Regions from separate parts of the Pseudomonas sp. GW823-FHT06B06 genome, predicted to be linked through region 2. Evidence: predicted binding sites of a transcription regulator. Region 2 holds the regulator's gene; each other region holds the start of a gene.
What was found. Region 2 encodes sigma-54, which starts transcription at its own class of promoters, with help from an activator protein. Its sites were predicted from a motif close to ANTGGCATNNANNTTGCTNT; they were not measured.

Region 1: AC1Q8Q_RS04850 (circularly permuted type 2 ATP-grasp protein) is a predicted target of sigma-54. The motif match lies at 2,590-2,609, and genes of this name have one in related genera.
Region 3: AC1Q8Q_RS26095 (DNA translocase FtsK) is a predicted target of sigma-54. The motif match lies at 2,720-2,739, and genes of this name have one in related genera.

What each region holds. Positions count from the first base shown of each region.
Region 1 covers NZ_JBXAHO010000004.1:94,419-98,899, forward strand. The annotation lists gene AC1Q8Q_RS04840 (transglutaminase family protein) at 1-188, opposite strand, end outside; gene AC1Q8Q_RS04845 (alpha-E domain-containing protein) at 185-1,135, opposite strand; gene AC1Q8Q_RS04850 (circularly permuted type 2 ATP-grasp protein) at 1,148-2,557, opposite strand; gene AC1Q8Q_RS04855 (ribonuclease E inhibitor RraB) at 2,859-3,203, opposite strand; gene AC1Q8Q_RS04860 (hypothetical protein) at 3,402-3,635, opposite strand; gene AC1Q8Q_RS04865 (PLDc N-terminal domain-containing protein) at 3,721-3,912, opposite strand; gene AC1Q8Q_RS04870 (hypothetical protein) at 3,995-4,481, opposite strand, start outside.
Region 2 covers NZ_JBXAHO010000002.1:117,615-122,095, forward strand. The annotation lists gene lptC (LPS export ABC transporter periplasmic protein LptC) at 1-63, shown strand, start outside; gene lptA (lipopolysaccharide transport periplasmic protein LptA) at 50-598, shown strand; gene lptB (LPS export ABC transporter ATP-binding protein) at 598-1,323, shown strand; gene AC1Q8Q_RS02230 (RNA polymerase factor sigma-54) at 1,508-3,001, shown strand; gene hpf (ribosome hibernation-promoting factor, HPF/YfiA family) at 3,077-3,385, shown strand; gene ptsN (PTS IIA-like nitrogen regulatory protein PtsN) at 3,398-3,862, shown strand; gene rapZ (RNase adapter RapZ) at 3,865-4,481, shown strand, end outside.
Region 3 covers NZ_JBXAHO010000038.1:52,598-57,078, reverse strand. The annotation lists gene lolA (outer membrane lipoprotein periplasmic chaperone LolA) at 1-7, opposite strand, end outside; gene AC1Q8Q_RS26095 (DNA translocase FtsK) at 76-2,517, opposite strand; gene trxB (thioredoxin-disulfide reductase) at 2,790-3,749, shown strand; gene aat (leucyl/phenylalanyl-tRNA--protein transferase) at 3,812-4,481, shown strand, end outside.

The sequences.
Region 1 (4,481 bases), on a different contig from region 2:
ATGGTCAGTACGTGCAGGATGTTGCCGAACGGATCCAGTTGCGCGCGCACCGGCCGCGGCAGATCGAGCTGCCAACTGAGCACGTGTTGGCGCTCGCTGTCGTGAGGCGTCAGCCGCAGGTACTGGATGCTCGCCCGCACCTGATCCTCGTAGTGATAGGTGGTCTCGTGGCTTATGGAAAGTCTCATGCAGCCTCCAGGTAGGAACTGTGAATGGCATTACCCAACTGGCGCACCAGCGGGATGAACTCGGTCAGCCAGGCATGCAGGCCTTCGTCGAGGATTTCGTTGATGCCGGTATAGCGCAATCGTGCGTCCATCTCCGCAGCCAAGCGCTGTGCCGGGCGGCCATTGGCCCCTGGCAGTTGCGCCAGGATCAGATCGATTTCTTCGGTGCAGGCGCGCAAAGAGCGTGGAACATCGGCCCGCAGCAGCAGCAACTCGGCCACATGCCGGGCGCCGGGGGCGTCACGGTAGATCTCGGTGTACGCCTCGAAAGACGACAGGGCCCGCAACAACGCACTCCATTGGTAATAGGCGTGGGCCGTGCCGTCGCTGACCGCTTCGGCCTGATCACCGGCCATTTCGTAGCGCGCATCGAGCAGGCGCAGTGTGTTGTCGGCCCTTTCGATGAATGTCCCCAGGCGAATGAAACGGAACGCGTCGTTGCGCATGATGGTGCCGTAGGACGCACCACGGAACAGATGGGAACGTTCCTTGATCCACTCGCAGAAACGGCTCATGCCGTAGCGGCCCAGGCCCTGTTCGGCGATGCCGCGAATCTCCAGCCAAGTGGCGTTGATGTTTTCCCACATGTCGGCGGTGATGCGGCCACGTACCGCGTGGGCACTGGCCCGTGCGGCCCCGAGGCAACTGTAGATGCTGGCCGGGTTGGCCGCGTCCAGGGCAAAGAAATGCAACAACCTTTCGGCATGCAGCTCGCCGTGGCGTTCGAGATAATCATCCAGCGTGCCGGTAATCAGCAACGGCATGGCCAACTCGTGCAGGCCGTTCCCACGGCCATCCTGGGGCATCAGCGACAGCGAATAACTGATGTCGAGCATCCGCGCGAGGTTTTCCGCCCGCTCCAGGTAACGCGACATCCAATACAAATCCGAGGCAGTTCTACTTAACATGTCAGGCTTCCTTCAATCCTCAACCACCCAGGTGTCCTTGGTTCCGCCGCCCTGGGAGGAATTCACCACCAGGGAGCCTTCGCGCAGGGCGACACGGGTCAAGCCGCCGGGCACGACCCGGGTTTCGCGGCCAGACAGTACAAACGGACGCAGGTCGATATGGCGTGGCGCGATGCCGCTTTCGACAAAGGTCGGACAGGTCGACAGCGACAGTGTCGGCTGTGCGATGTAGGCATGGGGCTTGGCGATGATGCGCGCGCGGAAGGCTTCGATTTCCGCTGCGCTCGCCGCGGGCCCCACCAGCATTCCGTAGCCGCCGGAGCCCTGGGTTTCCTTGACCACGAGCTCCGGAAGGTTGGCCAGGACGTGGGACAGCTCAGAAGGATTGCGACACTGCCACGTGGGTACGTTTTTCAGGATCGGTTCTTCGTCCAGGTAGAAACGGATCATGTCGGTGACGAATGGATACACCGATTTGTCGTCTGCCACCCCGGTTCCGATGGCGTTCGCCAACACGACATTGCCCGAACGATAGGACGACAGCAGGCCGGGCACGCCCAGCATCGAGTCGGGATTGAACGCCAGCGGGTCAAGGAACGCATCGTCGAGACGGCGGTAAATCACATCGACGGCTTTCGGCCCGTCGGTGGTGCGCATGAACACCTTGTCGTCACGCACGAACAGGTCCGCACCCTCCACCAGCTCCACGCCCATTTCTCGCGCCAGGAATGCATGCTCGAAGAAGGCGCTGTTGAAGCGCCCCGGCGTCAGCACCACGACACTCGGATTTTCGATCGGGCTTGAGCTTTTCAGGGTGTCGAGCAACAGGTTCGGGTAATGGTCGATGGGGGCAATGCGCTGGGCCGCAAACAACTCGGGGAACAGGCGCATCATCATCTTGCGGTCTTCGAGCATGTAGCTGACGCCGCTCGGTGTACGAAGATTGTCTTCGAGCACGTAGTACGTGCCGTCGCCGTCGCGCACCAGGTCGACGCCGGAAATGTGCGAATAGATATCCCGATGCAGGTCCAGGCCTTGCATCGCCAACTGGTACTGCTCGTTGGCCAGCACCTGCTCGGCCGGAATGATCCCGGCCTTGATAATGCGCTGCTCGTGGTAAAGGTCGGCGAGAAACATGTTCAACGCCTTGACCCGCTGGATACAGCCGCGCTCGACCACGCGCCATTCACTGGCGGGGATACTGCGCGGGATGGTGTCGAAGGGAATCAGGCGCTCTGTGCCCTGCTCATCACCGTAGAGCGTGAAGGTAATCCCGGCGCGATGAAACAGCAGATCGGCCTCGCGTCGCCGTTGTGCCAGAAGCTCGTCAGGCGTCTCGGCCAGCCAACGGGCAAACTCCCGATAATGCGGGCGGACCTGGCCGCCAGCGTCGTACATCTCATCAAAATAGGTGCGGATCATGCCGTACTCCTTGTCACCCGGACATACAGGCCTTCGCAAGGCCCGTGCCATCGGCAGAAACGCTTTGATTTCAATCGGTTGGATAATCACCACGCGAGCGCCGCACCAATCCTGTGCGGCAAATGCCCCCACCTGACGGCCCCCGCTTCATTGCAAGGCGTTGTCGTCGCCCATCACCAGCATAGACCGTAGGCGCCGGCTTGCCGGCGAACGGGTCGGCCTTGTTCGATTGCCATCGACAAAAACGAAAACGGCCAACCCGAAGGTTAGCCGTCATTGCTGTTTGTAACTGTTCATAGGTTTATGCGAGTCGCCCTCGTACCTCCTGTTTCACACCCCAGCCTTCGATGATGCCGCCCAGAGGCTCGACCACTGCCTCGAAACCCTGTTCGAAATCGCCAATGTCGTCGTAGGTCGCATACATGACCTTGCACAACTCCAAAGCCCAGGCGCCATCGTCGCGCACACTGATTTGCGCATCCAGGGATTCACCACGGTGAAAATGACCTGCCGCCCTGCGTGCCCGCTCCTCGTCCGGGAAAATGGCGTAGAACTCGATGGGATGGAACCGGGAAAAATCAAAACCGCCTTCTTTCATGCGGCGCAACACACTGCTGCTGATGTCTTCTTGATAGGCTGTGCTCATGAAACGTCCTCCTCAAACTGATGGATAGACTTTCCGTACTCCCTTGTGCGAACCCAAGGGTGCGCGCGACGGGAAACAAGCATGGAGCTGACAAGACCAGACCTTAGCGATCCATTCGCTGATCTCGCTTGCAGAGTAGCCCCAAGATAGAGCCGCTGCCAAGGCCTGGTTCTGCTGTAGTCGATAACGAGAAGAGGTTCAGACGGGGGTGATGCTGCGAATTTCAATACTGTTCTGGGCCTTCAGGCTTTTGACGCCTGCATCCGGGGTGCGGCCCTCATAGTCGTTCAGATCCAGTTCGGCGGCCACGGGAAGCAATCGCGCCTTGATGAGTTTGGCGGCCTCTTCGTGACTCGGGCACTCCTCGCACTCGAATTCTTCATCGATTACTTCACCATGATCATCCACGAAAGTGACTTTCCACCTTTGCATCGGTGCCTCCTCGATAAAACCCATGGATGGGCTTACACCTATCTCGACCTCGGGCGCCGGGCAATGTTCCGGCGAGTGTTTCGCTTCAGATGCGCACATTTCCTCGTGGGCCCGCAATGGCCCAGATGATCAGGCCCAGAACCGGCAGCAACAGGATCAACAGCACCCAGAAGATTTTCATTCCGGTCTCGGCGCCACTTTTCAGCACGTTGATGATTGCCCAGATATCCAGGGCAAGAATGATCAAGCCAACCAGGCTATTGAACGTGGAACCCATGATGACGCTCCTGAAGAGTGATATGCCCTCTTAGGATAGCCCGCCGTGAACAGGGTTCCCTTTTTTTGACAGCTTTACCGGTTCAGACGTGGATCGCCACTTTCAAGGCTTCCAGCGATGGCGCAGCGGCGATGCCGACTTGCGCGCACAGTTCGAGCACCCGAGGCACGGCATTGCCGTAGACCAGCACCACTTGCAGTTCATCGTCCAGCAATTGGCTGAAGTTCATCAGCGTGTAGCCACCGTTTTCCTTGTTCAGGCTGCTCATCTGCACCTGGATGCGATTCAGTGCGGTCAGGGCTTCGGTCCTGGCCAACTGCTTGGGCTTGAGATTGAACTCTACCCCGGGGCCGAACGAGGCGACGATCTGGGCAAACAGGTCCACATAGGTGTCGGCCTGAAACAGCACGGTATCGGGCAGGCTGCCAACCACGACCCACTCACCCAGCGGGATCGGGAAGCTGTCGTCGTAGTTGATGTCCGGGTTGGCGCTCAGGAAAGCCGCTGGATCAGCATAAGCCTGGGCCGCTTCATCAGCGACTTTCTCGATTTCGTCATCGGCCATGCAC
Region 2 (4,481 bases):
TATTTGAAAGAAAGCAGGATACACCTGCTATCGAACGTAAGAGGACAGTATGAGGCTCGTTAAAACCCTCCCTATTTTGCTCAGTCTGGGCGCAGCACTGGGAAGCGTGAGCGCCTGGGCTCTGCCGGACGATCAGCAGCAACCCATCCGCATCCAGGCCGACGACGCCCAACTGGACGACAAGAACGGTGTGGCCACCTATACGGGCGATGTGGTCATCACCCAGGGCTCGATCATTGTCAAGGGCAACAAGGTGACCATGACCCGCGCCCCCGATGGCGACGTCGACGTGGTGACCTCGGTGGGTAACCTGGCCTACTTCGAGCAACTGCAGACCGCAGGCGACACCAAGCCCGTGCAGGGATGGGGCGTGACCATCCAGTACCTCGCCAAGCAAAATCGTGTCGTGCTGATCGACCGCGCCAAGGTCATCGACAAGGACAGCAACGTCACTCAAGGCGAGAAAATCGTCTATGACACCGAGAAAAAGCTGGCCAGCGCCGGTCGCGCAACGGGCAGCAAGGTGACCGAGTCGCGTCCGCGCATCGACATGGTGATCCAGCCGAAAAAGAAAACCGACGAGCAAAAGGCCCCTTAATGGCAACTCTGAAAGCCCAGCACCTGGCCAAGAGCTACAAGAGCCGCCAGGTCGTGCGAGACGTCAGCCTGTCCATCGACAGCGGCCAGATCGTCGGCCTGCTCGGCCCCAACGGCGCCGGCAAGACCACCTGCTTCTACATGATCGTCGGCCTGGTACAGGCTGATCAGGGGCGCGTGCTGATTGATGACCTCGATGTCAGCCACCAGCCGATGCACGGTCGTGCCAAGGCGGGTATCGGTTATCTGCCGCAAGAAGCGTCGATCTTCCGCAAACTCTCCGTGGCCGACAACATCATGGCCATCCTCGAGACCCGCAAGGAACTCGACAAGGCCGGTCGCCGCAAGGAACTGGAAAGCCTGCTGCAGGAGTTCCACATCAGCCACATCCGCGACAACCTCGGCATGAGCCTGTCCGGTGGCGAACGCCGTCGCGTGGAAATCGCCCGGGCACTGGCCACCAACCCGAAATTCATCCTGCTCGACGAACCGTTCGCCGGCGTTGACCCGATCTCCGTGGGTGACATCAAGCAGATCATCCACCACCTCAAGGCCAAGGGCATCGGCGTACTGATCACCGACCACAACGTCCGCGAAACCCTGGATATCTGCGAAACCGCCTATATTGTCAACGATGGTCAACTGATCGCCGAAGGCGACGCTGAAACCATCCTGGCCAATGACCTGGTGAAAGAAGTGTACCTGGGGCATGAATTCCGCCTGTAAGCATCGCGGTGTCCGGCGAGTCGGCAGAGCGCTTGGCGCAATAAAAAATCAACCTTTTTTTATTGTTACAGCGCTCTAGGCAAACGCCGCGGTTTCGGGCATATAATTTGCTTATGTTTGGCGCTCCGGCGCCCTGTAGTGGATGGCGCATGTGCGCCGGCGAATAAGGTGTTAAGCCCCTGCCATGAAACCATCGCTAGTCTTGAGAATGGGCCAGCAGCTGACGATGACACCGCAGCTGCAACAGGCCATCCGCCTGCTCCAATTGTCGACCCTGGACCTGCAACAGGAAATCCAGGAGGCCCTGGAGTCCAATCCGATGCTCGAGCGCCAGGAAGAAGGCGACGACTTCGACAATTCCGACCCGCTGGCCGACAACGCCGAACACAAACCCAGTACCGACACCCAGGAACCCTCCTACCAGGAAAGCGCCACGACCGTCGATAATATCGAGGAAGGCGACTGGAACGAGCGCATTCCCAACGAACTGCCTGTCGACACCGCCTGGGAAGACGTCTACCAGACCAGCGCCAGCAGCCTGCCGAGCAACGATGACGACGAGTGGGATTTCACCACCCGCACATCAGCCGGCGAGAGCCTGCAAAGCCACCTGCTGTGGCAATTGAACCTGGCACCGATGTCCGACACCGATCGCCTGATCGCCGTGACCCTGATCGACTGCATCAACAACCAGGGCTACCTGGACGAGACGCTGGAGGAAATCCTCGAAGCCTTCGATCCGGAACTGGACATCGAACTGGACGAAATCGAAGCCGTCCTGCACCGCATCCAGCAATTCGAACCTGCCGGCATCGGCGCACGCAACCTGGGTGAATGCCTGCTGTTGCAATTGCGCCAACTGCCCGCCAAGACGCCTTGGCTGGCCGAAGCCAAGCGCCTGGTCACTGACTATATCGACTTGCTCGGCAGCCGCGACTACAGCCAGCTGATGCGCCGCATGAAGCTCAAGGAAGATGAGCTGCGCCAGGTGATCGAGCTGGTCCAGAGCCTCAACCCGCGCCCGGGCTCGCAAATCGAGTCGACCGAAGCCGAATACGTGGTTCCGGACGTGATCGTGCGCAAGGATAACGAACGCTGGCTGGTGGAGCTCAACCAGGAGTCGGTGCCCCGCCTGAGGGTCAACGCCCAGTATGCGGGCTTCGTTCGTCGTGCCGACACCAGCGCCGACAACACCTTCATGCGCAATCAACTGCAGGAAGCCCGCTGGTTCATCAAGAGCCTGCAAAGCCGCAACGAAACCCTGATGAAAGTGGCCACGCAGATCGTCGAGCATCAGCGCGGCTTCCTGGAGTATGGCGACGAAGCCATGAAGCCATTGGTCCTGCATGACATCGCCGAAGCGGTCGGCATGCATGAGTCGACGATTTCGCGGGTTACCACGCAGAAATTCATGCATACCCCTCGGGGCATTTATGAACTGAAATACTTTTTCTCCAGTCACGTCAGCACCTCCGAGGGCGGAGAATGCTCGTCCACGGCGATTCGCGCGATCATCAAAAAACTGGTGGCGGCGGAAAATCAGAAAAAGCCGTTGAGTGACAGCAAGATCGCTGGTTTACTGGAGGCACAAGGCATTCAGGTGGCTCGCCGCACCGTCGCCAAGTACCGCGAATCCCTCGGGATCGCGCCTTCGAGCGAACGCAAGCGGTTGATGTAGGGCCACGCCACAGCGTTCCAGTGGCAGATCATCTGGATCTGCCGCTTTATGCACTGGCAACGAAGGAGAAGCTGTATGCAAGTCAACATCAGTGGACACCAACTGGAAGTGACCAAGCCCCTGCGTGAATACGTCGAGCTCAAGTTCAAGAAGCTCGAGGGGCATTTCGACAAGATCACCAACGTGCAAGTCACGATGTGCGTCGAAAAGTTGAAGCAGAAAATCGAAGCCACGCTGCATATACCCGGCAATGAGGTCGTCGCCAACGCGGAACATACCGATATGTACGCGGCAATCGACGCACTGACCGACAAGCTGGATAAACAACTCAAAAAGCATAAGGAAAAGACTCAGAGCCTCCTCCAGGGCGCTACGGGTCGTTAACACTCCCAACCCATGATCCGACTTGAAAGCATCCTGACCCCCGGCCGTTCCCTGGTGAACGTGCCGGGCGGCAGTAAAAAGAAAGCCCTCGAGCAAATTGCCAACCTCATCCATCGCGAAGTGCCGGATCTGGCCATGCAGGATGTTTTCGAGAGCCTGGTCGCCCGTGAAAAACTCGGCTCCACCGGCTTTGGTAATGGCATCGCCATTCCCCACTGCCGTCTAAAGGGCTGTGATGCGCCCATCAGTGCCTTGATGCACCTGGACGCCCCTATCGATTTCGACGCCATCGACGGCGCTCCGGTTGACCTGTTGTTCGTGCTACTGGTCCCGCAAGCCGCTACCGATGCGCACCTTGAGTTGTTGCGCCAGATTGCCAGCATGCTCGACCGCAAGGACGTGCGCGACAAACTGCGCAACGCTGCGAGCAATCAAGCCTTGTATCAGGTTGTCCTGGACGAGCAGAACGGGCAGTAATCATGCGCTTGATCATCGTCAGCGGCCGCTCCGGCTCAGGTAAAAGTACCGCCCTCGACGTCCTCGAGGACAACGGCTACTACTGCATTGACAACCTGCCTGCCGGGTTGCTGCCTGAACTGGCCGAGCGAGCGCTGATACACACCGAACTGGCACAGCCACTGGTTGCCGTGTCCATCGATGCTCGCAACCTGCCAAGCCACTTGTCGCGGTTCCCCGAGTTACTGGCAGAAGTGCGCAGTCGCCACATCCAGTGCGATGTCCTGTACCTGGATGCCGACGAAGAAACCCTGCTCAAACGTTTCTCGGAAACCCGTCGGCGTCACCCGCTGAGCAACGCCAACCGCTCGCTGGCCGAAGCGATCAACGACGAGACCACCCTGCTCGGTCCGATTGCCGACCTTGCCGATCTCAAGCTCAACACCACCAGTCTGAATTTGTATCAACTGCGCGATACCATCAAGCTGCGCCTGCTAAACCAACCGGAACCCGGTACGGCGTTTCTCGTGGAGTCGTTCGGGTTCAAGCGTGGTATGCCGGTCGACGCCGACCTGGTATTCGATGTGCGATGCCTACCCAACCCTTACTGGAAGCCGGAACTGCGCGAGCAGTCCGGGCT
Region 3 (4,481 bases), on a different contig from region 2:
GACGCATGGGAGTCCTCATAACATTCGTGGGAGTGCGGGCAGCGCCTTGGGGCGCCACCCCTTTTCAGTATCGGGTCAGTCGCGTACCGGGCCAGGGGCCAGGACTTCACGCGAACCGTTGGTGTTCATGGACGTCACGACCCCGGCCATTTCCATGGCTTCGATCATGCGCGCGGCGCGGTTGTAGCCGATCTTCAGCTTACGCTGTACCGCGGAGATGGACGCGCGACGGCTTTCCAGGACGAACTGCACTGCTTCGTCATACAGCGCGTCGGCCTCGGGATCATCGCCGTCGCCGCCACCGCTGCTGCCTTCAAAGCCGCTGCCGGCCTCTTCGACACCGTTGAGGATGTCGTCGTTGTATTCCGGCGCGCCGCGCAGTTTCCAGGCCTCGACCACGCGGTGAACCTCATCGTCGGAAACGAACGCACCGTGAACCCGGATCGGCAGGCTGGTACCCGGTGGCATGTACAACATGTCACCGTGACCCAGCAATTGCTCGGCGCCGCCCTGGTCGATGATGGTCCGCGAGTCGATCTTGCTCGACACCTGGAACGCCATGCGCGTGGGGATGTTGGCCTTGATCAGGCCGGTGATCACGTCCACCGAAGGACGCTGGGTCGCAAGGATCAAGTGGATACCTGCCGCCCGCGCCTTTTGGGCGATACGCGCGATCAGTTCTTCGACCTTCTTGCCGACAATCATCATCATGTCGGCGAATTCGTCGACCACCACGACGATGGTCGGCAGTTTCTGCAACAGCGGCGCTTCGTCGTGGATGCTTTCGCGCTTGTACAACGGGTCGCTCAATGGCTCGCCGGCGTCCTGCGCCTCCTTGACCTTGGCGTTGAAGCCGGACAGGTTACGCACGCCCATCTTCGCCATCAGCTTGTAGCGCCGCTCCATCTCGGCGACGCTCCAGCGCAAGGCGTTGGCGGCGTCCTTCATGTCGGTGACCACCGGGCACAGCAGGTGCGGAATGCCTTCATAGATCGACAGTTCGAGCATTTTCGGGTCGATCATGATCAGCTTGGCGTCTTCCGGGCCGGACTTGAACAGGATCGACAGGATCATCGCGTTCACCCCCACCGACTTACCGGAACCGGTCGTACCGGCCACCAACAGGTGCGGCATCTTCGCCAGGTCGGTGATCACCGGCTTGCCGCCGATGTCATGGCCCAGGGCCAGGGTGACCGGGGACTTGAAGTTGTCGTACTCGGGGGTCGACAGCACTTCAGAGAAGCGCACGATCTGCCGGTCTTCGTTGGGAATCTCGATACCGACCGTGGTCTTGCCCGGAATCACTTCCACCACACGCACGCTGGTCACGGCCAGGGAACGCGCCAGGTCTTTCGCCAGGTTGGAGATACGGCTGACCTTGACCCCGGCCGCTGGCTGGATCTCGTAACGGGTAATCACCGGACCCGGGTGGATCGAATCCACGTTGACTTCGACGCCGAATTCCTTGAGCTTGATTTCCAGCAGGTGGCCGACGGCCGCCAGGGACTCGGGCGAGTAATTGAGTTGCTTCTTTTCCGCCGGGTCGAGAATCGAGATCGGCGGCAAAGTGCCCTCCACGGCGCTGTCGACGAACAACGGCGCCTGCTTTTCTTTTTCCACGCGCTTGCTCGGCGCTGGCGGCTTGGGTGGCGCTGGGGCAATCACCGGTGGCACCTGCTTCTCGCGCTCGGACATGTGCTTGCTCAGGGCCTGCTCGCGCTCGATCAGGCGTTCCTTGACCTTGGCCTGTTCGCGCTTGTCGGTGACGGTTGGCGCGACCACGTCGTGCACGCGCTCATCGACTTCACGCAGCTGCGCCACCAGTTGCTTGCGCTCGGTACGGGCTGCCCACCAGCGATTGGCGGCACCCTGGAACAGCTCGAACAGGTCGAGGGTGATCTTGCCGGTAACGTCCATCACCTTGAACCATGACAGGTCGGTGAATACCGTGAGACCGAACAGGAACAAGGCGATGAACAGCAGCGTGCTGCCCTGGATGTTCAGCGCGTTCTTCGCCAGGTCGCCAAGGCTCTCGCCCAGCGCTCCCCCAGCGCCAGCCGGCAGACCGGTCGCGGCATGGAAATGAATATGCGCCAGCGCGGCACCGGACAGCACCAGGAACACCAGGCCGATCAGGCGCCAGGAGAACAGCCAGCCGCTCCACTCCCATGGCTCGTGGCGTTGGCGGAAGATCTGATAGGCCTTGATCGCCAGCAATAACGGGAAGATATAGGCAAAGTAACCCAGCACCATGAACAGGATATCGGCGCTGTAGGAACCCGCCGGGCCGCCGAAGTTTTGAACGTCCTCGATCTTGCTGTTGTGGCTCCAGCCCGGATCGTCCTTGCCATAGGTCAGCAAGGCCATCATCAGGAACAGGCACAACGCACCGATGGCGATCAATGCACCTTCCTTGAGGCGGTAGTGCAGGTGCTGACGCCAGAGTGGAACAACTGTTTTGGGTGCTGCGGTGGATTTCTTCAAAACCTGTTTTTCCTGCGCCAACGGCGCGTCCATCTGTTGAATGACTATAAAACTGCCCAATCCAGGCAGGTAAAAAAGTTAACAGGCGTAACCGGGACTACTTTTAACACTGCGCATCGGTTTTCATAAACACGAAATGCGATGCCGATTTTGTTACAAACACTGTTATAGCCAGGCATTGTACGGGTTTGTACGTCCGATGCCATGCTGGCAACTCTTGGGTGTAGCATAGTCAACAGCACATTACGTGCGACTCAATTTGAGCACGCATTCTCTTTTGTGACAAAGGCTTATGAGGTGTTTTTATGAGCGTAGCGAAGCATTCCCGCCTGATCATCCTGGGATCCGGCCCCGCGGGTTACAGCGCAGCCGTGTATGCCGCTCGCGCCAACCTCAAGCCCGTTGTGATTACCGGCATACAGGCAGGTGGCCAGCTCACTACCACCGTGGAAGTCGATAACTGGCCAGGCGATGTCGAAGGCCTGACTGGCCCGGTCTTGATGGAGCGCATGCAAAAACACGCCGAGCGCTTTGCCACCGAGATCGTTTACGACCACATCCATACCGCCAAGTTGCAGCAGCGCCCCTTCGAACTTATCGGTGACAGCGGCACTTATACCTGCGACGCACTGATTATCGCCACGGGAGCCTCGGCCCAGTATCTGGGCTTGCCTTCGGAAGAGACATTTGCCGGCAAAGGGGTTTCAGCCTGCGCCACCTGCGACGGCTTCTTCTATCGCAACCAGGTGGTCGCGGTGGTGGGCGGCGGTAATACCGCCGTTGAAGAAGCGCTTTATCTGTCGAACATTGCCCGGGAAGTCCATCTGATTCACCGTCGCGACAAGTTGCGCTCGGAAAAAATTCTTCAGGACAAACTCTTTGAAAAAGCCGCCAAGGGCAATATTCGCCTGCACTGGAACCAGAATCTGGACGAAGTGCTGGGCGACGCCAGCGGCGTGACCGGTGCGCGCCTGCGCGACAGTCATACCGGCGCAATCACTGAGCTGCCCCTGACCGGCGTGTTCATCGCCATCGGCCACAAGCCCAATACCGACCTGTTCGCCGGCCAGCTGGAAATGCGTGACGGCTATCTGCTGGTCAACGGTGGCAGCGAAGGCAATGCGACGGCAACCGCCATCGAAGGGGTGTTTGCCGCGGGTGACGTCGCCGATCACGTCTATCGCCAGGCCGTCACCTCTGCGGGCGCCGGCTGCATGGCCGCCCTGGACGCAGAAAAATACCTCGACGACATTCCCACTGTTTGACGGCAAACTTCACGGCGGGCTTACGCCCGCCATCGCCCTCCCCTTCTGTAAGCCCTGATGCCATGCTGACCTGGTTACAACGCAACACCCTGACGTTCCCGGCCCTGGAAAAGGCCATGCGCGATCCCAATGGATTGCTGGCGGCCGGTGGCGACCTGTCCGCCGATCGACTGATCCAGGCCTACCGCCATGGCTGCTTCCCCTGGTTTTCCGAAGGCCAGCCGATCCTCTGGTGGTCGCCGGACCCTCGCACCGTGCTGTTTCCCGATGAACTGCACGTGTCCCGCAGCCTGAACAAACTGCTGCGCCAACAACGCTACCAAGTGACCTTCGACCAGGATTTTGCCGCGGTCATACGCGCCTGCGCCGCCCCCCGGGAATATGCGGACGGCACCTGGATCACCGAAGCCATGCAGGACGCCTACATCGAACTGCACAAACGCGGCCATGCGCACTCGGTGGAGGTCTGGGACCAGGATCAACTGGTGGGCGGGCTATATGGACTGGCGATGGGCCAGCTGTTTTTCGGCGAATCCATGTTCAGCCTGGCCGACAACGCGTCGAAATTTGGCTTTGCCACACTGGTACGACATCTGAAAGACTCGGGTTTCGTGCTCATCGATTGCCAGATGCCCACCGATCATTTGCATAGCCTGGGTGCGCGAGCGATTCCGCGCCGGGTGTTTGCCGATTACCTGGCGCGGCATCTGGATCAGCCCAATCGTGCAACCT